DNA from 4 places in the Glutamicibacter mishrai genome. Region 2 is predicted to be linked to each of the others. Evidence: riboswitches for the same ligand, from Rfam matches in the RefSeq annotation. Region 2 holds a riboswitch; each other region holds the start of a gene.
What was found. Region 2 has a riboswitch for S-adenosylmethionine ahead of D3791_RS09740 (methionine ABC transporter ATP-binding protein). Riboswitches for the same ligand answer to the same signal wherever they lie in the genome.

Region 1 (5,385 bases), 350 kb from region 2:
CGAACACCACATGGCAGGGCGAGCCGTAAAGCTCCAGACGCCGGGCCAGCAGTTCCGGGCCCTGCTTGCCCCAGTAGCCGCCCCTATCGCCGCCGGCACTGCCGAAGCCATCCAGGCTGCTGAACACGTCAAAGGTATAGGTGGAACTCATGGCGAGCCTCCCGAAGCTGATCCGCTAGGTGCCACCTAGAATACGCTCAGGCCTGCGGCATATCCACGTTCTGGGTTCGCAATTGCCCGCGTGAGAGCTCTTTGCCGCTGGCCTCGTCGGTGATGACAACTTCCCACAACTGCTGGGTCCGGCCCTGGAACAGCGCCTTGGCCACCACCTGAACGCGCGCCCCGGTGGAAGGGCGCAAGAAATCGGTGGCATTGTGCACGCCGACGGCAAACTGGTTGCGTTCCGCCACCGCGAAACTGGCGCCGACACTGCCGGCGCTTTCAATCATCGAGGCGTACACCCCGCCATGGACTACGCCCCACGGGGTGTGGTGGTCCTCGTTCAAGTCGGCATGTCCGTGCACGGACGTGGCGGTGATGTCGTCAAAGACCAATCCGATGCTCTCGGTGAAGCGGCTGGTCTTATCGGGGATTCGAGGTTCGGGCGAATTCATGGGTGACTCCAAAAGTGTTAGGCGCTGGGCTGCTGCTCAATAGCCTGGGCTCTTAATACATTCTTTTGCACTTTACCCGTAGAAGTCCTCGGCAGATCCTGCGGGAAGATGATGGTGCGCGGGACCTTGTAGCCGGCCAGCTTTTCACGGGCGAAGCTGATCAGCGTCTGGGCATCAAGACTCGAGCCGCTGGCGCGAATCACGTAGGCCACCGGGCGCTCGCCCCACTTCTCATCGGCCACGCCGACCACGGCCAGATCCAGCACCTCGGGGTGCGAGGCCAGGGCCTGCTCCACCTCGATGGTGGAGATGTTCTCGCCGCCGGAAATGATGATGTCCTTGGCGCGGTCACGGACCTGGATATAGCCGTCAGGGTGCATTACGCCCAGGTCGCCGGTGTGGAACCAGCCGCCGCGGAAGGCTTCCGAGGTGGCGGCATCATCGCGGTAGTAGCCGATCATCACCATATTGCCGCGCAGTACGATCTCGCCCATGGTGGATCCGTCCGCGGGAACATCGACCATGTTCTCATCGACAATGCGGGCTGATTCGCCGGTGATCATGCCAACGCCCTGGCGGGCGAGCTTCGCGGCCCGGGCAGGAGGGTCCAGCTCATTCCATTCATCCTGGTATTCGCAAACCGTATAGGGGCCGTAGACCTCGGTCAGGCCGTAGACGTGGACCACCTCGATGCCCAGTTTCTGGAGCTTGGAGATGATGGCAGGGGACGGCGGGGCACCGGCCGTGGTGATCCGCAGCGGGGCATCGAGCTGATGAGCGCGGGAGGAATCGGCGATGATCGAGCAGACGGTGGGTGCGCCGCACAGATGGGTTGTATCCAGCTGCTCAATGGCATCCCAGACTGCATCTTCACGGACCGCGCGCAGGCACAGGTGGGTGCCACCAGCGGCTGTGACGGCCCATGGGGTGCACCAGCCGTTGCAATGGAACATCGGCAGCGTCCAGAGGTATCGGGTGGCCGCGGTGAAGCCCTGATGGTGGGCTTCGCCTAGCGAGTTCAGGTAGCTGCCTCGATGCGAGTAAAGCACGCCCTTGGGTTTTCCGGTGGTGCCCGAGGTGTAGTTCAAGGTGATCGGTGCGCGTTCGTCAGCGATCGCGTACCCAAGCCGTTCATCCGAGGCGGCGGACAGCAATTGCTGGAGCGTGCCGTCTACTGCAACGTCGGGGCGTGGCCCGGTGAACTGGTCATCGGTGATTTCAATCAGGGCCTGGAGCGTGGGATTGTCCCGGCGCAGGTTCTCGGTGTTCTCCAGCAGTTCGGTGTCTGCGAACAGCAGCTTGGCTTCGGAATGATCCATGATGTACTGCAACTCGTGGGCTGATAGCCGCGTATTCAAGGCGATGAGCACCCCGCCGGCCAACGGAACCGCGTAGTGGGCCATGAGCATTTCCGGAGTGTTCGGTGCCAAAACGGCCACTCGATCCCCGGGCTCGATGCGTGAGGCGAGGACTTGGGCGAAACGCTGGACGTGCGTTTCAAGTTCCCGGTAGGTATAGCTGCGCGTCCCATGGACGACGGCAGTCTTCCCTGGATAAACCTCTGCGGAGCGTTCAAGAAAGCGCAACGGGGTTAGCTCGGAATGGTTGGCCTGGGTATCTACCATGGAGGCATCCTTCACTCATCATCTCTGGCAACGGTGACAGGCAGTACGGGTGTGACCCGGAACACTGCGACTTCCATCGTTGCATGAACCTCAGCGTCAAAGTAAGAAACTTGGTTTCATTACGGTAGACGGCTCGGTAAAAACGGTGAAGGTGCAAAAGGCGATGAACTCCAACGCTTGCCATAAGTTAATGCGTTACGACGAAGATCACATATTTTTGGGTCGTCGCGGCAGCGATCAGAGGCTGTTTTGACGAATAAAAGACTGTTTTACTCCCTCGAATCAACGTAGTAGTCGAATATTTTGTTGAATATTGCGATTTGCGAAGTGAATTGTTTGACGGTGATTCGTCATGAGCCATATCGTTTTAAACAGAATCAAGAGCATCAGCTAAAAGCCCTGGCTTGCTGATCGGCAACCCTCTCAACGGTAGTGGGGTGCTCCAGGTGAGGATTCGGTTCTGCTCCAAATGGCGTCAGAACAAGTACCGCGCACGGCGTGAAGCCTCAGTGATAAGCAAGTTTGGAAGCATCCGAACCGACAAGTCCACTGGGTCTGACGCGGTGGGCAAGACCCGAAGGAATCGAGCCATGTCATTGAATCGTGAACTTGACCCGCTAACCCTACGTAAGGTTTTCGCTCAGCATCCCTCTGGAGTGGCCGCTCTGTGCGCAGAGGTGGATGGAGTAAAAACCGGCATCGTTGCCTCCTCATTCACCGTCGGCGTTTCACTGGAGCCGGCACTTGTTATGTTTGCGGTCCAGAAGTCTTCCAATACCTGGCCTAAGCTGCGCGGTGCCAGCCATATCGGAGTCTCAGTGCTCAGCGACCAGAATGGCGGAGTCTGCGCGCAGATTGCTTCGAAAAACGGTGATCGATTCCGCGGCGTCGATACGGTGACCTCCGATCAGGGTGCCTTGTTCATCGAGGAGTCCACACTTTGGCTGGAAACGTCTATTTACAACGAGGTTGAGGCAGGGGACCACTGGGTTGTGCTCTTGGAGGTGCATGGGCATCACACATCGCAGCACTCGCCGCAGATCTTCCATGACTCTCGATTTCATTCAATCCCAGTTCCTGAACTCGTCTAACACTTCCAAGTAGTAGCCTCATCGAGGCCTGTTGTGGATCACCGAGGTGATCCACAACAGGCCTCGATGCATTTCTTGATGTGTTGAATGCGAAGTAATAGTTATCCACGGTGTGGACAGGCGGGCCACTGTGAAAATGTGGACTACCGTTAGACTGGCGCTGGATATTTCCTCATTTATTGAGATGACTAAGGGTTTTGCGTACCCATCTATATCCACATAGTTATCCACATGGCTGTGGGCGCAGTGTGCAGAACTGTGTGAAAAGCGCAAGAAACCCTGAATTCCGGGCGTTTTTGGCTGTTGATAACTATTCTCGATATAGCGATAGATTCAATAAAATCTCTTTCTGTCCACAGTTGTGAAAAGATGAAAGACCTAGTCAAAAGCTATTACTGTCGGGTACTTGACATTAATCCACAGGGTTCTCCCCAGTTAGTGAACAGGCTAGTCCACAGGTGAGGGTATGTTATGCACAGGAGCTGTGGATAATGGGGTTTACGTGGGTAAATATCAGCCCTACTGTTGGCCTTGGGACAGAAATATCCACAGACGTTAATCATTGAACTGTCGGTCTCAACTGACAGGATGGAACGTTGCCATCGGGCAAGGATGAATTTTCCCAGTGGGGTCAATAGGGGATGGAAGTGTCTGTAATGAGTGCTGAGCCGGTATACGAAGGACGAGAGTCCGACGCTGGGCGCAAGCCGCCACAGGATGTCGAGGCAGAGATGTCCGTGCTCGGCGGCATGATGCTATCCAAGGACGCCATCGCTGACGTTGTTGAAGCGCTTCGCGGAACCGACTTCTATCGCCCGGCCCACGAATCCATCTACGAGGCAATCATCGATTTGTACGGTCGAGGCGAGCCAGCCGACGCCGTGACCGTAGCTGACTTGCTGACCAAACGCGGTGAAATTTCCCGCGTAGGCGGAGCCGCTTACCTCCACAATCTCATTCAGCAGGTGCCCACCGCAGCCAACGCCGGCTACTATGCAGAAATCGTGCGCGAGCGCGCCGTTCTGCGCCGCCTGGTTGATGCCGGTACCCGTATCGTCCAGATGGGCTACTCGCCTGACGGCGAAGTCGACGCCATCGTCAACGAAGCCCAGGCCGAGGTCTACAAAGTCGCCGAAAACCGCAGCAGTGAAGATTATGTCCGTCTCTCGGACATCATCGAAGGCACTGTCGACGAAATCGAAAATGCTGCCAATGCCGGTGACGGCATTACCGGTGTGCCGACCGGATTCTACGAATTCGACGAACTGACCCAGGGCCTGAAGGGCGGGCAGATGATTATCATCGCAGCCCGTCCTGCAGTCGGTAAATCAACTTTTGCCTTGGACTTCGCCCGGTCGGCAGCCATCAAGAACAACATGGCTACGGTCTTCTTCTCCTTGGAAATGGGCCGCAATGAAATCGCGATGCGCCTGCTTTCCGCAGAGGCATCCATCCAGCTCCAGGACCTGCGTAAGGGTTCGGTTGAAGACGCGCAGTGGACCAAGATTGCCACCACAATGGGGCGCTTGAATGAGGCGCCGCTGTTCATCGATGATTCGCCGAATATGTCCATGATGGAAATCCGGGCGAAGTGCCGTCGACTGAAGCAGCGCAACGAGCTGCGCATGATCATCCTTGACTACCTGCAGCTGATGAGCTCGGGCAAGCGCGTGGAATCCCGCCAGCAGGAAGTCTCCGAGTTCTCGCGTAACCTCAAGCTGCTGGCCAAGGAACTGGATGTTCCGCTGATTGCACTGTCACAGCTGAACCGTGGTTCCGAGCAGCGTACCGACAAGCGGCCAATGGTTTCGGACCTTCGTGAATCCGGTTCCATCGAGCAGGACGCCGACATGGTCATCCTGCTGCACCGTGACGATGTGTATGACAAGGAAAATCGCCCCGGCGAGGCCGATGTCATCATCGCAAAGCACCGTGCTGGTCCTACCAAGACCATCACCGTGGCGTTCCAGGGCCACTACTCGCGCTTCAGCAATATGTCCTCTGAGAGTTAATCCCAGTCAGAACCAACATGGCACCTACTAAGCCGGCGAATTG
Region 2 (5,385 bases):
ACTTGCCGCGGTCAGCGTAGGCCAGCGCAGTGGCCTCGAAGTAGTGGTGCAAGGCGTCGGCCGGCTCCATCGAGGACAGGTCATAGTTGCCCAGGATGTTCAGCGATTCACCCATGGTGGTGCCACCGCTGGACGATGGAGCCATGCCGAAGACATCCAATCCTCGGTAATCCACCGAGGTCGGCTTCTGCTCAGCCACCTCGTAGTTCGCAAGGTCATCGGTGCTGACAAAGCCTGCCGGAACCGGCAGCTTGGTGTCTTCGACCTTGGGCGGGGCCTGGACCGTCTGGGAAATTTCAGCGGCCAGATCTCCCTGGTAGAACGCCTTGGGGCCTTCCTTGGCCAGCAATCGGTAGGTGTCGGCCAGTTCGGGATTCTTGAAGATGGCTCCGACCTGCGGTGCATCTCCATCGGGGAGGAACAAATCGCTGGTCGAGGCGAATGCTTCGAAGCGTTCCTTGTTATCCAGTGTCTGTTCGCGGAAGGTCTCATCAACCACAAATCCACGCGAAGCGACCTGGGTTGCCGGGCGCAGAACCTGCTTCAGGCTTTGCGATCCCCAGTTATCCAGGGCCCGCTGCCAGGTGGCGACGGTGCCGGGAACGCCTACAGCAGCTCCGCTGGTTACCAGTTCCGGAGTGAAGTTGTAGGGTTCGCCGGTGCTCGGGTCGATAAAGGCATCGTGCGGAGTGGAAGCCGGTGCGGTTTCGCGTCCGTCAATGGTGTTGACCTTGCCGGTGGCCGCGTCGTAGTACATGAAGTATCCGCCGCCGCCGATACCGGCACTGTAGGGTTCGGTCACGCCCAGCGCCGCTGCTGTGGCGACCGCGGCATCCACCGCGTTGCCTCCCTTGCGCAGGACTTCGATGCCTGCGGCTGAAGCTTCCGGATCGACCGAAGAAACCGCTCCGCCGGTACCAGTGGCGGTCGGGGTCTTCTCGGTCTGGCGTGGCTCGGCGCTCGCCGGAATCGCGCTGAAGGCGCCCAATCCCAGACAGAGGATTGCGGCACCAGCCAGTGCGCGCACACTTGATCGTTGCATACTTTGATCTCCTGAAAAGGTGGGGATGAAGGTATGCGTGAATTTACGTGAGACGTTCGACTCCGCGATGAAGTGACACGCGCCATCTTCTCCGGTTCGTTGTATTTCCGTCCATGTGGAAGAAATAAGTTTGGATATGACATTAAACAGCGGAGGCAATCAGCGGACGGGTCATCGTCCTGGCTGATTGACTCCGCTGCACAAGAACTTATGTTGTCCTAGCGTGCGAGGGCATCCTTGATGGCTTTGCCAAGGGAAGTCGGAGCGCGGCCGATGAGCTTGGCCAGATCCCCGGAAGACACTTCCAAGCCCCCTTCGCGAACTCGCAGATCCGTATCCACCAGGATGTCAGCGAAAAACTCGGGAACACCCGACTCGGTGTAGATCGCCACCAGCTGCTGCGGATCCATGTCCTGGTAAGCGACATCCTGCCCTGCGGCCGCACCGACGGCGCCGGCCAGCTGGCTGAGGGTGAAGGGCTTGTCCCCGCCCAATTCGTAGATCTTCCCTGCTTCGTCGGATTCCGAGAGCAACACGGCGGCCGCCGCCTCCGCGTAGTCCGCGCGGGTCGCGGCGCTGATCTTGCCGTCGCCGGCTGCTCCGAGGATAACCCCGCTATTGAGGTAGCCGAGCAGCTGATCGGTGTAGTTTTCCGTGTACCAGCCGTTGCGCAAGAGGACGTAGTCGATGCCGGAAGCGGCCAGCACATGCTCGGTGGCGATATGTTCCTGTGCAAGCTTCATATTTCCGGTGAGCGCATTGGCGATGGAGGTGTAGGCAATGAGCTTGACGTTGACGCGCTGGGCCGCGGTGATGACGTTCTCATGCTGGACGGCTCGCTGCCCGACTTCGCTGCCTGAAATCAGCAGCAGCTTGTCCACGCCCTCCAGTGCGGTGACCAAGGAGGCTTCCACATTGTAGTCAGCCACGCGCGTCTGAAGACCCTTGCCTGCCAGCGGTTCAAGCTTCTGCGCAGAACGGCCAATGGCTACCAGCTGTGCTGGGTCGGCCCCGCGTTCGAGCAGTGCGTCGATGACCAGCTGGCCCAGTTGTCCGGTGGCGCCGGCAATTGCGATCTTCATAATGTCCTCTCGATTGATCTGCAATCCAATACAACCATCGTGTCCACTGCAGAATTCCCCATTCAACTTTGGCGGGACATTCAAAACCACACCGGTGCAAAGCTCAAGGCTTTCCGTCTTAAAAGGAGTTACTGGCGAAATATGTCGGATTGCTACGCCGATTATTGCGCGATTTCCACGAGTACCGAGTCCAAGCATGACTTGATGACGCAGATTTACGTAACGTTTGCCGGCCCGCAGCCACGGGCGACAGACTTGAATTGTCCGGGAGGTACAACCGGACACACACCATCCAGAGCGACTGAGAGATCTGGCTCAACGACGTCGCAGCAACCACCCGAAAGGGAGCGGTGCTACAGCCAGGACCGATGGAGTACTTTCACTTCGCGATTTGAATATCTGCGCACCGCAGATGATTTTTTCGCGAAGTACGCTCCGCATAACCAAGCATCAAGGAGCGATGATGATTCGTCTTGAGAACGTAACCACCACCTTCGGCAAAGGCCAGGAGCAATTCACCGCCGTCAAGGATGTCTCACTCGATATCCAGGCCGGCAGCATCCACGGCATCATCGGATTCTCCGGTGCCGGCAAGTCAACGCTCCTGCGCAATATCAACCTGCTGCAGCGCCCTACTTCGGGCCAGGTGTTTGTTGACGGCGTTGAGCTCACCGGGCTCAGCGAAGGCGATCTGCGCAAACAGCGCCATGACATCGGAATGATCTTCCAGCACTTTAATCTGCTCAATAACCGCACCGCGCAGCAGAACGTCGAGCTGAACCTGAAGTTCGCCGGGGTGCCCAAGAAGGAACGCCGCGAACGCGCACTGGAGGCGCTGTCCATCGTGGACCTTGCCGACAAGGCCAGCGCCTACCCGGGCCAGCTCTCCGGCGGACAGAAGCAGCGCATCTCCATCGCCCGCGCCCTGGTGACCGAGCCCAAGGTGCTGTTGTGCGATGAACCAACCAGCGCCGTGGACCCGCGAACCACCACCTCGGTGCTGCAGTACCTCAGCGACATCAACGCCAGCCTCGGCATCACCACCGTGATCGTCACCCACGAGATGAACGTCATCAAGGCCATCGCCGACAAGGTCTCGGTCATGGAAGACGGAGCGGTCGTTGAGGAATTCGCGCTGAGCTCGCTGAAAGAACCAAGCTTTGAACCGATTACGCCCATTGGCCGCTACCTGATCAGCGATGAAATCACGCTGAACCGCCAGCCCAAGCAGGCGGATAACCTCGCTGCCAACGTAGCCCGCGTATAGAGAACCTGGATTACCAATGAACTTCACTTCAGTAGTGCTAGCCACGAGCAACGGCAGCGCAGCAGCTTTCAGCTTTGACCGGATTGCCGAATTGGCCCCGGAAATCTGGGTGGCCATGGCGCAGACCTTCGCGATGCTGCTGGTGGCCATCCCCATCGCCATCCTCCTGGGAACCCCGCTGGGCATTTGGCTCTATTCAATGTCTCCCAATGGGCTGCGTCCGCGTCCAAAGCTGCACCGGGTAGTTGACGGCTTGGTAAATACCATCCGTTCCTTCCCGTTCTTGATCCTGCTGATTGCCATCATTCCGTTCACCCGATTCGTCGTGGGAACCACCATCGGCACCGCGGCGGTCATCGTGCCGCTGACCATCAACGCGATCCCGTACTTCGCCCGCTTCGTGGAACAGAACATCAGCCAGCTGGGCAACGGAGTTGTTGAAGCCGCCCAGGCCATGGGCGCTACCCGCGGACAGATCATCCGCGAGGTGCTGCTGGTCGAAGCCAAGCCGGCATTGCTCTCATCCATCACCATCATGACCGTCAGCTTCATTTCCTACTCGGCCATGGCCGGACTGGTCGGTGGCGGCGGAATCGGCGACTTCGCCATCCGCTATGGCTACTACCGCTACGAAACCGGAGTCATGCTGCTGGCCATCGTTCTGATGATCCTGCTGGTCCATGCAGTCCAATTCTTCGGAACCCGGCTCTCGCGCGCCGCTGACAAGCGCTAATCCCTGAACCTACTCAACTCGCAATTCATCAAAGGACAACATCATGGCACTATCGCGCCGCAACTTCTTGACCTTCACCGCAGGCTCCGCCGCGGTCCTCGCCTTGACCTCATGCGGCCTGATGGGCGGCCAGGCAGCCGGCTCGGGCGACAAGACCATCAAGGTCATCGTCACCGAATCGGCACCTTCCCAGGAACCAACCAAGATCGCCCAGAAGCTCCTGGCTGAGAAGGGCTGGACCCTCGAAGCCACCTATGTCACCGATATCGTGCAGCCGAACCACGTGGTCTCCAACGGCGAATACGACGCCAACTTCTTCCAGCACGGCGCCTACCTTGAGCAGTTCAAGAAGGACCAGAACGTCGATGTGGAGCCGGCCTTCTACATGTACAGCTCGCCGGCCGGCGTGTACTCCAAGAAGTACGACGACATCAAGGACCTGCCTAATGGCGCGACCATCGCGCTCCCGGTGGACACGGCCAACAACGGCCGCGCATTGGCTTTGCTGGACAAGGCCGGGCTGCTGAAGGTCACCGAAGGCAAGAGCGTCATCCACCTGTCGCAGAATGACATCCTGGAGAACCCGAAGAACTTCAAGTTCGTCGAGGTGGATCAGCAGTCGCTGTCCAAGACCCTCCCGGACGTGGATGCAGGATTCCTCTTCGCCCGACTTGGCGCGGAAATCGGCCTCACCCCGCAAGATGCTCTGCTCTTCGAGGAGGAAGAAGAAGCGCTTCCGTACATCAACATCATCGGCGCCAAGCCAGGCTTCACGGACACCGAAAAGGGCAAGGCCCTGGAAGAGGCCTACCACTCCGACGAGGTGCGCGACTGGTACGCAAACTACCTCGACGGCGCTCTGGGCACCCCATGGGATCGTGATCTGGAAGCAGACTTCGCCACCTGGAACAAGTAGGCCCTCGGCCCCACGACGGTGCATCGCAGCGTCGCGGGGCCGCCGCTTTTTGATCTTCAACCCACATCATCGACGTTCTGCAGGGAGAACCAATGACGATTATCGCCACGGCAGCCACCGAGTCCCGCTACCAACAACTGCTGGATCGCTTCAGCCCGGTCTTCGCCAAAATCGCTGAAGGCAGCCGCGAGCGGGAACAAAACCGCATCTTGCCCTTTGAACAGGTGCAATGGCTCAAGGATGCCGGATTCACCACCCTGCGTGTTCCGGAAAGCCACGGCGGATCACCGGTCAGCCACGAGCACTTGTTCCGTTTGCTGATCGAGCTGGCCGCTGCGGATTCCA
Region 3 (5,385 bases), 700 kb from region 2:
TGGCTTGGCGGTGAAGGAGATATCGGAGAGCACCGGCGCCTCGGCTCCGGGATATCCGAAGGTCACGTTCTTGAATTCGACGGTGCCGGGTGCTGGCAGCTGGACCTCGCGGTCGGCGGCATCCTGCATGGACGGTTCGCTATCAAGGACCTCGGAGATGCGGTCGGCCGAAACCATGGCGCGAGGGATCATCATGGCCATGAAGGTACCCATCATGACGGCCATCAGGATCTGCAACAGGTACTGCAAGAAGGCGGTCAGCGCGCCAACCTCAACCTGGCCGTTATCCACGCGGTGGCCACCGAACCAGAGCACTGCCGCGGTGGACAGGTGCAAGATCATGGTGATCGCCGGGAACATCAGGACAAAGAGGTTGCCGACCTTCACGCCCAGATCGGTGAGCTTCTGGTTGGCATCGTCGTAGCGTTCGGTTTCGTGGTTTTCGCGAACGAAGGCGCGGACCACGCGAATACCGGTGATCTGCTCGCGCAGCACTCCGTTGATTCCATCGATGCGGGTCTGCATGTCGCGGAACAGCGGCATCAACTTGATGACCAGCAGGCCAACAACAATCAGGACCATTGGCACGGAGACCCAGACCAGCCACGACAGTCCGGGATCTTCGCGGATGGCCATGACCACGCCACCAATGGACATGATGGGGGCATTGATCATGAAGTTCAACGCCATCAGGGTCAGCATCTGGATTTGCTGTACGTCGTTGGTGCCACGGGTGATCAAGGTGGCGGCGCCGAATTTGTTCACGTCTTGGGCCGAGAAGGTGGAGACCTTTTCAAAGACCGACTGGCGGATGTCACGGCCCACGCTCATGGCGGTTTTGGCTCCGAAGTACACGGCGGCCACGGCGGTGGCCACCTGGACCAGAGCGACAATGAGCATCAGTCCGCCGGTGCGCCAAATGTAATCGACGTCCGCGTTCACCACGCCGACGTCAATGATTTTGGCGTTGAGGCTGGGGAGATAAAGAGTGGCCATGGTGGTGGCCAACTGCAAAATGATAACGGCAATGATCCAGCCTGTATAAGGCTTGGAGTGTTTCAAGATGAGCTTGAGAAGCATGTGGAAAAATCCTCGCTGGCATCAGGCTCTCCGGCACCAGGCCACTTCGGATTAAGGGCGCGGTGATTGAAGAGCGAATGCCAGTCTAGCGCTCCGCTTGGACACTTAGTATCATCCTTCCGATTGATATTTGCCAACCAGTGATTAACGCTCGATTAACGGCAGAATTCCGGGGATGGTGGCGTTAATCATAGGTTATGGAAATAGCGCAAAGAGCCGAGATTTCCGGCGGACTTTCATCCGCCGGAAATCTACGCTCATTTACGCCTGAACGCTACCGGAAACCTCGCAGGCGTAGTTCCCTCGGATGTACTCGGACAAGGCCACGGACGGGCGTTCGAAGCACAGCAGCCGCGGGAAGCCGGTCCAGGCCTCGGGCACCAGCTGCACGATGTGCTCAGGCCGCGCCCGTTCTTCCATGTTGCTTCGGCCAGTGTCCGGGTCCTGCCGGTCACCCGCAGACATCTCTGGCCCGGCTGCGGATTCTTGGCTTTGATCCCGAGCAGTTCCAGCCGTTGCTCCAGGCGATCTAGGCCCTCAAAATTTCTGCAGAGCTCGCGGGCATGCCCCAGCGCGGCTTTAAGCCCCGCGCTGGCTGCCCAATGCAGTTCCGGGGTGAACCCGGAGGCAATCCAGCGGGCCACATATTCGTGGACATGGGGCAGGTTCAACCCCGGTAGTCCACCACGTTGCTTCTCGGCTTCGAAGGCCAGGAATCCTCCTGATTGGAGGGTGCGCGATCCTGCATGGAAAGGATCGTCCAGCAGCACGCTGTGCCACTTCCGCTCGCTGTCGGTTCCCTGCGGATTCCCTGTCGTGTATTCATGAATGGCGCCCACGGCATCCTCGCCTTCGTTCCAGGCGGCGCGGCATCCCGAAGGATCAGCACAGCCGATCGACTTGCCCGGGATGGCTTCCCGGACCGGATCTTCCCCTGGGGCACCCCGCTCGATGAGGAGGGTTGCCACCCGGCCAGCCAGGTACTTAGCGCCGCGATTCTGTGAGCTTGCTTCAATAGTACTGGGCACCACCGACAGCTTGTCTTGGGCCGGTGCGCAGCACCGGCCCAAGACAAGCGATTCGATCAGTCTCTGATTGGCGGAGGTGCCACCTCGTCGTGCTGGGACTTCCCGCTGTCCTTCTTCTTTTCCGGCGGCACGGTGACGATGATCGACGCGATGGCGATGACCACCATCAGCACGTTGAACAGCAGGCCGATGGCGCCGCCGAAGCGCGACGCCACATTGTCCTGGCGGCCAATGAACAGGCCCCAGGACTGGATCATTGCCGGATCCATGGCCCGTCCAGCCACGTACAGGGCCGCGGAGATGGCCGCGGAGATGGCCGCGCCGATGGCGTTGCCCAGCGACGAAGCCACCTTGTGGATGCCGGACGCGGAGCCCACCTCGCCGTCGGAGACATTGGACAACGCCGCGTCGGTGGACGGCGTGGCATGGAAACCCAGACCGATGCCGAACAACGTAAAGCCGATAACCGAGAGCACGATGCACTGGTCGATATACAGGAAGGTCATCGTGCACATCAGGATGCGCAGACCGGTGATCATCGACCCCCAGAGCAGCGGCTTCTTCGGCCCGAAGCGCTGCAGCAGCTTCTCCCCCACGCGGGTGGTGGCACGGATGGCCACCAGATAGCCCAGAGTCAGCAGGCCGGGCTGCAGCGAGGACATCCCGGCCGCCACCTGGACCAGGCCCCGCGAGACAATCAGCGTGCCAGCGGCGCCATTGAGCAGGAAGTTGGACAGCTTGGCGCCGGTGAAGGTGCCGACGGAGAACACCTTCAGGTTCACGAACGGATTGCGGCTGCGCACCTCGATCTGCAAGAACAGCAGCCCGGTGACCACGAAGATCTCCACGAGCGCGGTTCCGTCTACTGGGTTCCCTTGCTTCGCGCTTAGCTGCGGTTAGCCGACATGGCTCAGCTGGCTTCGGTGATTTCAATCTATCCCCCGGCTGGACAGGCAGTCCAGCAACCGGTTGAATGCAATATTCAGCAACTTCGGCGAGCGCCGGCGCCGCTAGCGGTCCTGCTCGGTGCAGATGCAGAACCTGTTGCCCTGCCGATCCGTCGCCACGGTGAAGCTGGGGGCGTACTGGCTATCGAGCTCGGTGCTTTCGCTGCCCAGCGCTTCGAGCACCGGCTGGCTTTCGGAGAAAGGGACCCACACATCCAGGTGCAGCCGGTTCGGGTTGGGGTCTTCTGTTTTCTGGAACCAGATGGCAGGCAACCGGTGGTTCGGGTCGGCCAGGCTGCCGTCTTCTTGCTGCTTGTATCCCAGGCCGGCGGCCCACTGCGCGGCGACCTGCTGCCGGTCGGCTGTATCGATGCCGATTTCCACCGTGCGGATCAATCCCGGGCGGGAAGTGGCGCCAAGTGCCCGGGCCTGTTCGGAGATCCTGCGTGCCAGGGCGATATCCCGGGTGGTCACCCGCCCTCCGGCGTCATGGGAAGTAGTGGTGACGAAGACGCGGTTGTAGCGCCAGTCCACGTCCGGGTGGTGGTTGTCCATTTCGGCGGCTCCGGCGATATCGCTGAAGAGCTCGATGGCGGATGCCGCTGTTTTGGTCTGGAAAACGGCGGCTATGCCGCCGGGGATTTCCCGCCAATGCGGCAGGTCCTCCAGATAGTCGCTGATCTGCTGGTCACTGAGAATGTCGTTGCTGCCCATGCGTATCTCCTCCTTGAAAACACGATGGCACCGGTGCCGCTTCACCTCAAGGAGATTTCCTGAAGGCACAGGTTTCCATCAGTGCCAGATCTGGATGTCTCCTGTGAACTGATGCGCTACCTGCCCGTACGCGGGCGGGACGGCCTAGCCTCGATGGCAAAGCGCAAGGAGGCCTGAATTCCATGCTGAACATCTTCCAAGCCGAGATCAATGATTCGACGTTGGATGACATCAAATCTGCGCATAGCAATCGCAAGCGCCGGCGGCTGCGCCGTGCCGCGCTCCTGGCGGTTGCGGTCATCGTCGTGGCTGCCTTGCTCGGCCTGTTCGCCCAGGAGAAGACCGTGGTGAACGACGGCGACGGCTTCACGGCCGAAGTGCAGCTCCCCACCGTGATCAGAGCCGGAAATGAAATCGAGCTGAGGATTGAAATCACCGCTGCCGAGCCGTTGCCCGAGACCATCACCCTGGAGCTGAACGAGGACTACCTGATGCTCTTCGAGGACTTCTCGGCCTTTCCCGAACCCGAGTCCGTAGCAAGCGGCGCAGGTGGCACCATCCAATTCGAGGTGGCCCCGGTGCCCGGGTCCAGGCAAATGGTCGCCACGCTCACCGGCCGCGCCTCGGATCAGTGGTCCCCGAGCACCGGCGGGGTGCTGGGCATCGAGGTGAAGGGCAATACAACGGAACTAGAGATCAGAACCTGGAGGATCCCCTGATGGATATCGTCATCCGCGCTGCCGTCGCGTTCATCATCCTATGGCTGGCCACCCGCGCCGCGGGACGGTCCACACTCGGCGAGCTCAGTTCATTCGAGCTGGTGCTCTTCGTGGTGCTGGGCGATTTGGTGCAGCAAGGCATCACCATGGAAGACCGTTCGCTGGTCGGCAGCTTGCTGGCGGCCTTCACCATGATCGTGCTCGCAGCGATCCTGAACTATGCAAATATGCGATGGCCCAAGCTGGGCAAGCTGATGCAGGGCAGGCCCATTGTGCTGGTGCGCGACGGGGTGCTTGACCGCAAGGCGCTGCATGCTGAGCGCATTGGCCTGGATGAGTTGAGCATGCTGGCCCGCCAAGCAGGCATCGAGAACTACAGCAGCATCCGGCTGGCCATATTGGAAGCCAGCGGCAAGATTTCCTTCTTCACCCAGGAAGCCCAGTCCCGATCCTGAGCGCAGTTGCCGGAAATGCGGGAAAGCGGGCGGTGCCAACCAGATAGGTTGGCACCGCTCGCTTTGTGCGCTCGGTCCGCTACTGCTCTTCCGGGGTCTCGCGCTGATCGGGCAGGTTGGCGCTGCGCTCCGCGTCCAGCCCGGGGTCCTCGAACTCTTCGAGGCCATCGAGCTGCGTGTCATCGACAGCGCGTTCCCCGTCCAGCGGTTCGACCAGCGTGGTTTCGGGATTCAGCAACAGCGGGTCATCGTCGCTTTCGGCCAGGATGCGCTCTGCCCCGCGCAACGGGTCATCCGCATCCAGCTGCGCAGGCGCATCCGAGGAGCCTTCGGCCGGTTGGCTGTCGCGGCCATCCAGCGGCTCGTCGATGTCCTGGTCCTTGCGCACATTCTCGAATTCTTCATTGTTCAGTGACATTTGCGCTCCTCTTGCCTTGTCCAT
Region 4 (5,385 bases), 500 kb from region 2:
GCGCCAAAAAGCGCGGCTCCTTCCAGGCATCGCGGTTGGTGGCTCCTGGAACCCTGGCCCTGATCCTCATGGTGTTCTCGGTGCTCAGCCCGGTGTTCTTCACGGCGGGAAACCTCGTGGGAATCCTGGGGCAGGTAGCGCTCCTGGCGTTGGTTGCCATTGGCCTGACCCTGGTGGTGCGGGCCGGCGGCATTGACCTGTCGATTGGCGTGGCCCTCGACTTGGGTGCCTTGGCCAGCGCCTGGCTGATCCACGACGGGTATCGTGCGTGGGTGGCTGTGGCCGGTGGATTGCTTTTCGCCCTGGTCGTGGGGCTGGTGAATGCGCTGTTGATCGTGGTTCTGCGGATCCCTGCCTTTCTGGCCACCTTGAGTGTCTGGTTTGTCGGCACCAGCGTGCAGCAGCTGCTGACCAGCGGCGGCGCGCCGATCTACCTTTCAGCGCCACTGGTGCCCGATGGTTTTGCCGTGATCGGGCGCGGCTACTTCCTGGACATCGATGCCGCCATCATCAACGCGGTATCCATTGCCGTGGTAGTGGCTCTGCTTCTTGGCATCACCCGTTATGGGCGCAAGCTGACCATGGCCGGCGAACAGCCCAGCGCGGCGAAGATCTCGGGCCTGCGGATCAATACGCTGATTGCCAGCGCGTACCTGCTGTGCGCGGTCATCGCCGGATTCGCCGGAGTGGTGCTGGCCGCACGCTCCAACGGCTATGTTCCGGGCAGCGGCCAGGCCTACCTGATGGATGCCATCGGAGCGGTCTTCATCGGGGCAACCATCAGCCGCTACGGACGGGTGTCCGTGGGCGGAACGCTGATCGGCGTGGTGATCTTCGGCCTGCTGGATAACGGGCTGAACCTGATCGGCCTGTCCTTCTTCTGGCAGGACCTGGCTCGCGGCCTGGTGCTGCTGGCGATCCTGCTCGCCGCCGTGGTGCTCGGGCAGTCCAAGGGCCAATCGGCAACCGGCATTTTCGCGCTACTGCGCACGGCAAAGCGCCAAGCACTGACCACCACCGCAAAGGGAAGAAGCAACTAATGAGCAAGCGCATCCACCTGAACGCCTTTGACATGACCTGCGTCAGCCATCAAAGCCCGGGGCTCTGGCGGCATCCGCAGAATAGGGCCGATGAGTACAACACCCTTGAATACTGGGTTGATCTGGCCAAGACCCTGGAGCGCGGTGGATTCGACGCTTTGTTCCTCGCCGATGTGCTGGGCATCTATGACGTGTACCAGAACTCCAGCGGGCCAGCGCTGCTCGACGCCGACCAGGTGCCGCTGAATGATCCGTTCATGCAGGTTTCCGCCATGGCCGCGGCCACGAAAAATCTCGGCTTCGCGGTGACCAGCGCGCTGACCTACGAACAGCCCTACGCGTTGGCCCGGAAGTTCTCCTCGCTGGATCACCTCACCCGCGGGCGCATCGGATGGAATGTGGTGACCAGCTACCTGGAGTCGGCGGCCCGCAACCTGGGCATGACCCGGCAGCTGGATCACGATGCCCGCTATGACATCGCCGATGAATTCATGGACGTGGTTTACAAGCTCTGGGAAGGATCCTGGGAGGAAGGCGCGGTGCTCAAGGACCGCGAACGCGGTGTCTACACCGACCCTTCCAAGGTGCACCCGATCAACCACCACGGCGAGTACTTCGACGTGCCCGGCATCCACCTCTCTGAGCCCTCCATCCAGCGCACCCCGGCGATCTTCCAAGCCGGTGCCTCCTCCCGCGGCCGGCGCTTCGGCGCCCAGCACGCAGAAGGCATCTTCCTGAACTCGATCAACACCGCGGTCACCCGTCGACAGACCGACGCGATCCGCGATGAATTCGAACTGGTCGGCAGGCCCCGGGATGCGGCCAAGATCTACGCGCTGATGACTACCGTGGTGGCCGACTCCGATGCCCAAGCCGAGAAGCTCTACCGTGAATACCAGTCCTACGCTTCACGCGAGGGCGCCATGACCTTCTACGGCGGCTGGTCGGGCTTGGACCTGAGCCAGTACGCGCCGGATGAGGAACTGCAGTACCTGGAAACCAATGCGGCCCGCTCCGCGGTGTCGATTTTCACTACCGCGAACCCTCAGCAGAAGTGGACCCCGAACACCATTGCCGACTACCTCAAAGTGGGCGGCATCGGGCCGGTGCTCGTTGGCTCAGCGGAAACCGTGGCCGATGAAATCGAGCGCTGGGTTGATGAGTCCGGGCTGGACGGGATCAACCTGGCCTATGCCATCACTCCCGGTTCCTTCGAGCAGTTCACCGATCTGGTGGTCCCGGAGCTGCGCAAGCGCGGGCGGACCTGGGCAAGGTACGAAGGCAATACCCTGCGCGAATATCTGACCGAGCCTGGCACCACGAGGGTGGCTGAACACCACCCGGCAGCTGCCTACCGCGGAGCTTATGCGGGCAAGGCCTCGGCGGCCGATACGAAGGCAAGCCAAACCCCGGAAGCGGTACTGGGCGCGCAGTGACATATGAGGAAATGTGACGGCGTTTTTCGCGGCTTTGAGGGCCGCAAAAATGACGATCCATGACGATGTTCCGCCCTATGACGTCGTGCCTACCAACTGGTGAGCCTCGATGTTTCACTGGTAGGACAAACCATCCAGAGCGGCTGAGAGACCTGGCTCCGCGACGCCGCAGCAAGTCTGCTTCCTGCAGAGAGTGCTAACGCCAGGTTCGATGGATTCGCAGAATCTTTCTGCATCCTTCGGAATCCATGAACATGAGGAGAACGAAGATGACCGTACTGAGCACCCAGCTGCCGCGTGTACCATACACCGGCACCGCCGATGAAGCCGAACTCGCCCAATGGCGCGAGACAGCCCGGAAAGTCGCCGACCAGCTGGCCGCCGACGCCCTGGAACGCGACCGCAAAAATGCGCAGCCTTTCGCCGAAGTCCAGCTGCTTCGCGAGGCAGGCCTGCTGAACCTGCTGGTTCCAGCGCAATTCGGGGGAGCAGGAGCCCACTGGGAAACCGCTTTTGAAGTGGTCCGCATTCTGGCTGCAGCCGATGGCTCTATTTCCCAGCTGCTGGCCTACCACTACGTGAACCAGTCGGGCATCGCTTTTTACGGCGCACCGGAAACCCAAGCCGAATGGTGGCAGCGCACCGTGGAGGGCGGCTGGCTCTGGGGCGACTCGGTCAACCCGGTCGACCCGACGCTGACCCTGGTTCCGGAGGGCGATGGATTCCGGCTCAACGGCGCCAAGCGTTTCTCCACGGGCTCCGGCGTGGGCGAAGTGATTGTGATCAATGCCGAAGTCACCGAGGGTGAACGCCAAGGCCAGGTCCTGGCCTTTGTCATTCCACGTGACCGTGAAGGCCTGGAAATCGTCGATGACTGGGACTACCTTGGCCAGCGACTGAGCGCGTCGAACTCTCTGAAGTACCACAACGTGCGTATTGACGCGCAGGATCTGCTCGGCGAGGTCACCGAAGAACCAGTATCGACCCTGTTGACCCCGGGCATCCAGCTGGCGTTTGCCAACTTCTATCTGGGCATTGCCCAGGGCGCCTTGGCCCGTGGCAAGCAGATTCTGCTTGGCCGCAAGAACGCCTGGCTGTTCTCGCAGGCCGAGACCTACTCGCAGGATCTGATCTTCCAGCGCACCGTGGGCGAGCTCAAGGCACGCACCGCAGCTGTGGCGGCGTTGACCGAGAAGCTCGGCCGCAAATTTGATTCGCTGCTGGCCAAGAGCGGGGATGTCACCCAGCCCGAGCGCGCGGCGCTCGCCGTGGACATCGCAGAAGCCAAAGTGGTCTCCACCGAGGTTGGGGTCGAGGTGGCCAACCGGATTTTCGAAGTGACCGGATCATCCTCCACCGCCAATTCGGTGGGCCTGGATCTGTTCTGGCGCAATGTGCGCACCCACTCCCTGCATGACCCGGTGGACTACAAGAAGATCGAAGTCGGCGCCTACTTCCTGCGCGGGGAATCCCAGCCGCTATCGCTTTACACCTAAGAACTTTCTACGGACAGGATCCTGAGATGACTGTATTGACTACCGGAAATCGGCTGAGCAAGCTCAAAGCCCGCTTCGCGCCGCTCTTTGAACAGATCGCCGCGGGCGCTGCCGAACGCGACCGCAGCGGCGAACTGCCCTACCAGCAGATCGCCGACCTTGCCGCAGCCGGTTTCGGCGCGGTTCGCGTGCCTGTTTCCCACGGCGGCGCGGGCGCTACCTTGCCGGAGCTCTTTGAGCTCTTCGTGGACTTGGCAGCGGCCGACTCGAATATCGCCCAGGCTTTGCGCGCCCACTTCGCCTTTGTCGAAGACCGGCTGATCGCTGCCCCTGGAGCGGGTCGGGATAAGTGGCTGGCGCGCTTCGTGGACGGCGAGCTGGTGGGCAACTCCTGGACCGAGGTCGGAACGGTGAAGGTCGGCGACGTGATCACCAAGGTCACCCCGGATGGCGAGGGCGGGTTCCGGATCAACGGCACCAAGTACTACTCCACCGGTTCCATCTTTGCCGACTGGCTGGATACCTACGCAGAGCGCACCGATACCGGCAAGCGCGTGATCGCCGCGGTCAACCGCCACCAGCCTGGCGTGGAACTGGCCGATGACTGGGACGGCTTCGGCCAGCGCACCACCGGCACCGGCACCTCGACGTTCACCGATGCGATTGTGGCCGAAGAGGACTTGATCGACTTCGATACCCGCTTCAAGTACCAGACCGCGTTTTATCAGCAGGTGCTGCTGGCAGTTCTGGCTGGTTCGGCCAAGGCTGCCGAACGCGACTTCGCTGCAGAGCTGAAGGCCCGCAAGCGGACCTTCAGCCACGCGGCGGCCAATGTAGCTGCCGAAGATCCGCAGTTGCTGCAGGTGATTGGCGAGGTTTCGGCGGCGGCTTTTGCGGCGGCCGGAACCGTTGAGCGTGTGTCGCAGGCCCTTGAAGGCGCCTATGAAACTGCGCTGGCTCTGCAAGCTGGGGAGATTTCGGCGGAAGAAGACGAAGCAGCCAACGATGCCGCCGAGCTGGCCAGCGCCCAGGCGCAGGTAGTGCTCACCCCATTGGTGCTCAACGCCATTACCCACGCCTTTGATGCGTTGGCGGCTTCGGCCACCAGTGTTTCGAAGAACCTGGACCGGCACTGGCGCAATGCCCGTACCGCTGGCAATCACAACCCGTGGGTGTTCAAGGCGCGCTTGATTGGCGACCTTGCGGTCAACGGCACCGAACTGCCGCGCGTGTGGGCCATCGGAGCCTCGAAGTAACCACTGCGCATTCTGCAGGCCCAGCATTCTTTGGAGGATGCTGGGCCTGCGGTCTTTAGATCAGTGTTTCAACTCTGGCAGGATCAAAAGTGATGGATTGGGCCAGCAATTGAACTGCCTCAGCACGCTTGGTTTCCGCATCGACGTCTTTTCGGAA

Region 1: it holds a riboswitch for S-adenosylmethionine, as region 2 does, so the genes downstream of both, D3791_RS08090 (flavin reductase family protein) here and D3791_RS09740 (methionine ABC transporter ATP-binding protein) in region 2, are expected to answer to the same signal.
Region 3: it holds a riboswitch for S-adenosylmethionine, as region 2 does, so the genes downstream of both, D3791_RS06455 (hypothetical protein) here and D3791_RS09740 (methionine ABC transporter ATP-binding protein) in region 2, are expected to answer to the same signal.
Region 4: it holds a riboswitch for S-adenosylmethionine, as region 2 does, so the genes downstream of both, D3791_RS07405 (acyl-CoA dehydrogenase family protein) here and D3791_RS09740 (methionine ABC transporter ATP-binding protein) in region 2, are expected to answer to the same signal.

The regions. Positions count from the first base shown of each region.
Region 1 covers NZ_CP032549.1:1,711,730-1,717,114, reverse strand. The annotation lists gene D3791_RS08105 (dihydrofolate reductase family protein) at 1-151, opposite strand, end outside; gene D3791_RS08100 (PaaI family thioesterase) at 198-614, opposite strand; gene D3791_RS08095 (AMP-binding protein) at 632-2,239, opposite strand; SAM riboswitch class IV at 2,615-2,732, shown strand; gene D3791_RS08090 (flavin reductase family protein) at 2,830-3,330, shown strand; gene dnaB (replicative DNA helicase) at 3,987-5,342, shown strand.
Region 2 covers NZ_CP032549.1:2,059,930-2,065,314, forward strand. The annotation lists gene ggt (gamma-glutamyltransferase) at 1-1,042, opposite strand, end outside; gene D3791_RS09735 (SDR family oxidoreductase) at 1,261-2,124, opposite strand; SAM riboswitch class I at 2,410-2,499, shown strand; gene D3791_RS09740 (methionine ABC transporter ATP-binding protein) at 2,585-3,391, shown strand; gene D3791_RS09745 (methionine ABC transporter permease) at 3,408-4,124, shown strand; gene D3791_RS09750 (MetQ/NlpA family ABC transporter substrate-binding protein) at 4,168-5,040, shown strand; gene D3791_RS09755 (acyl-CoA dehydrogenase family protein) at 5,133-5,385, shown strand, end outside.
Region 3 covers NZ_CP032549.1:1,362,537-1,367,921, forward strand. The annotation lists gene D3791_RS06450 (ABC transporter ATP-binding protein) at 1-1,080, opposite strand, end outside; gene D3791_RS06455 (hypothetical protein) at 1,338-1,919, opposite strand; SAM riboswitch class IV at 1,974-2,086, opposite strand; gene D3791_RS06460 (MFS transporter) at 2,165-2,956, opposite strand; gene D3791_RS06465 (4a-hydroxytetrahydrobiopterin dehydratase) at 3,119-3,769, opposite strand; gene D3791_RS06470 (hypothetical protein) at 3,952-4,488, shown strand; gene D3791_RS06475 (DUF421 domain-containing protein) at 4,488-4,943, shown strand; gene D3791_RS06480 (hypothetical protein) at 5,023-5,361, opposite strand; gene D3791_RS06485 (cysteine hydrolase family protein) at 5,352-5,385, opposite strand, start outside.
Region 4 covers NZ_CP032549.1:1,560,683-1,566,067, reverse strand. The annotation lists gene D3791_RS07415 (ABC transporter permease) at 1-1,040, shown strand, start outside; gene D3791_RS07410 (LLM class flavin-dependent oxidoreductase) at 1,040-2,476, shown strand; SAM riboswitch class I at 2,604-2,694, shown strand; gene D3791_RS07405 (acyl-CoA dehydrogenase family protein) at 2,746-3,972, shown strand; gene D3791_RS07400 (acyl-CoA dehydrogenase family protein) at 3,999-5,228, shown strand; gene D3791_RS07395 (hypothetical protein) at 5,284-5,385, opposite strand, start outside.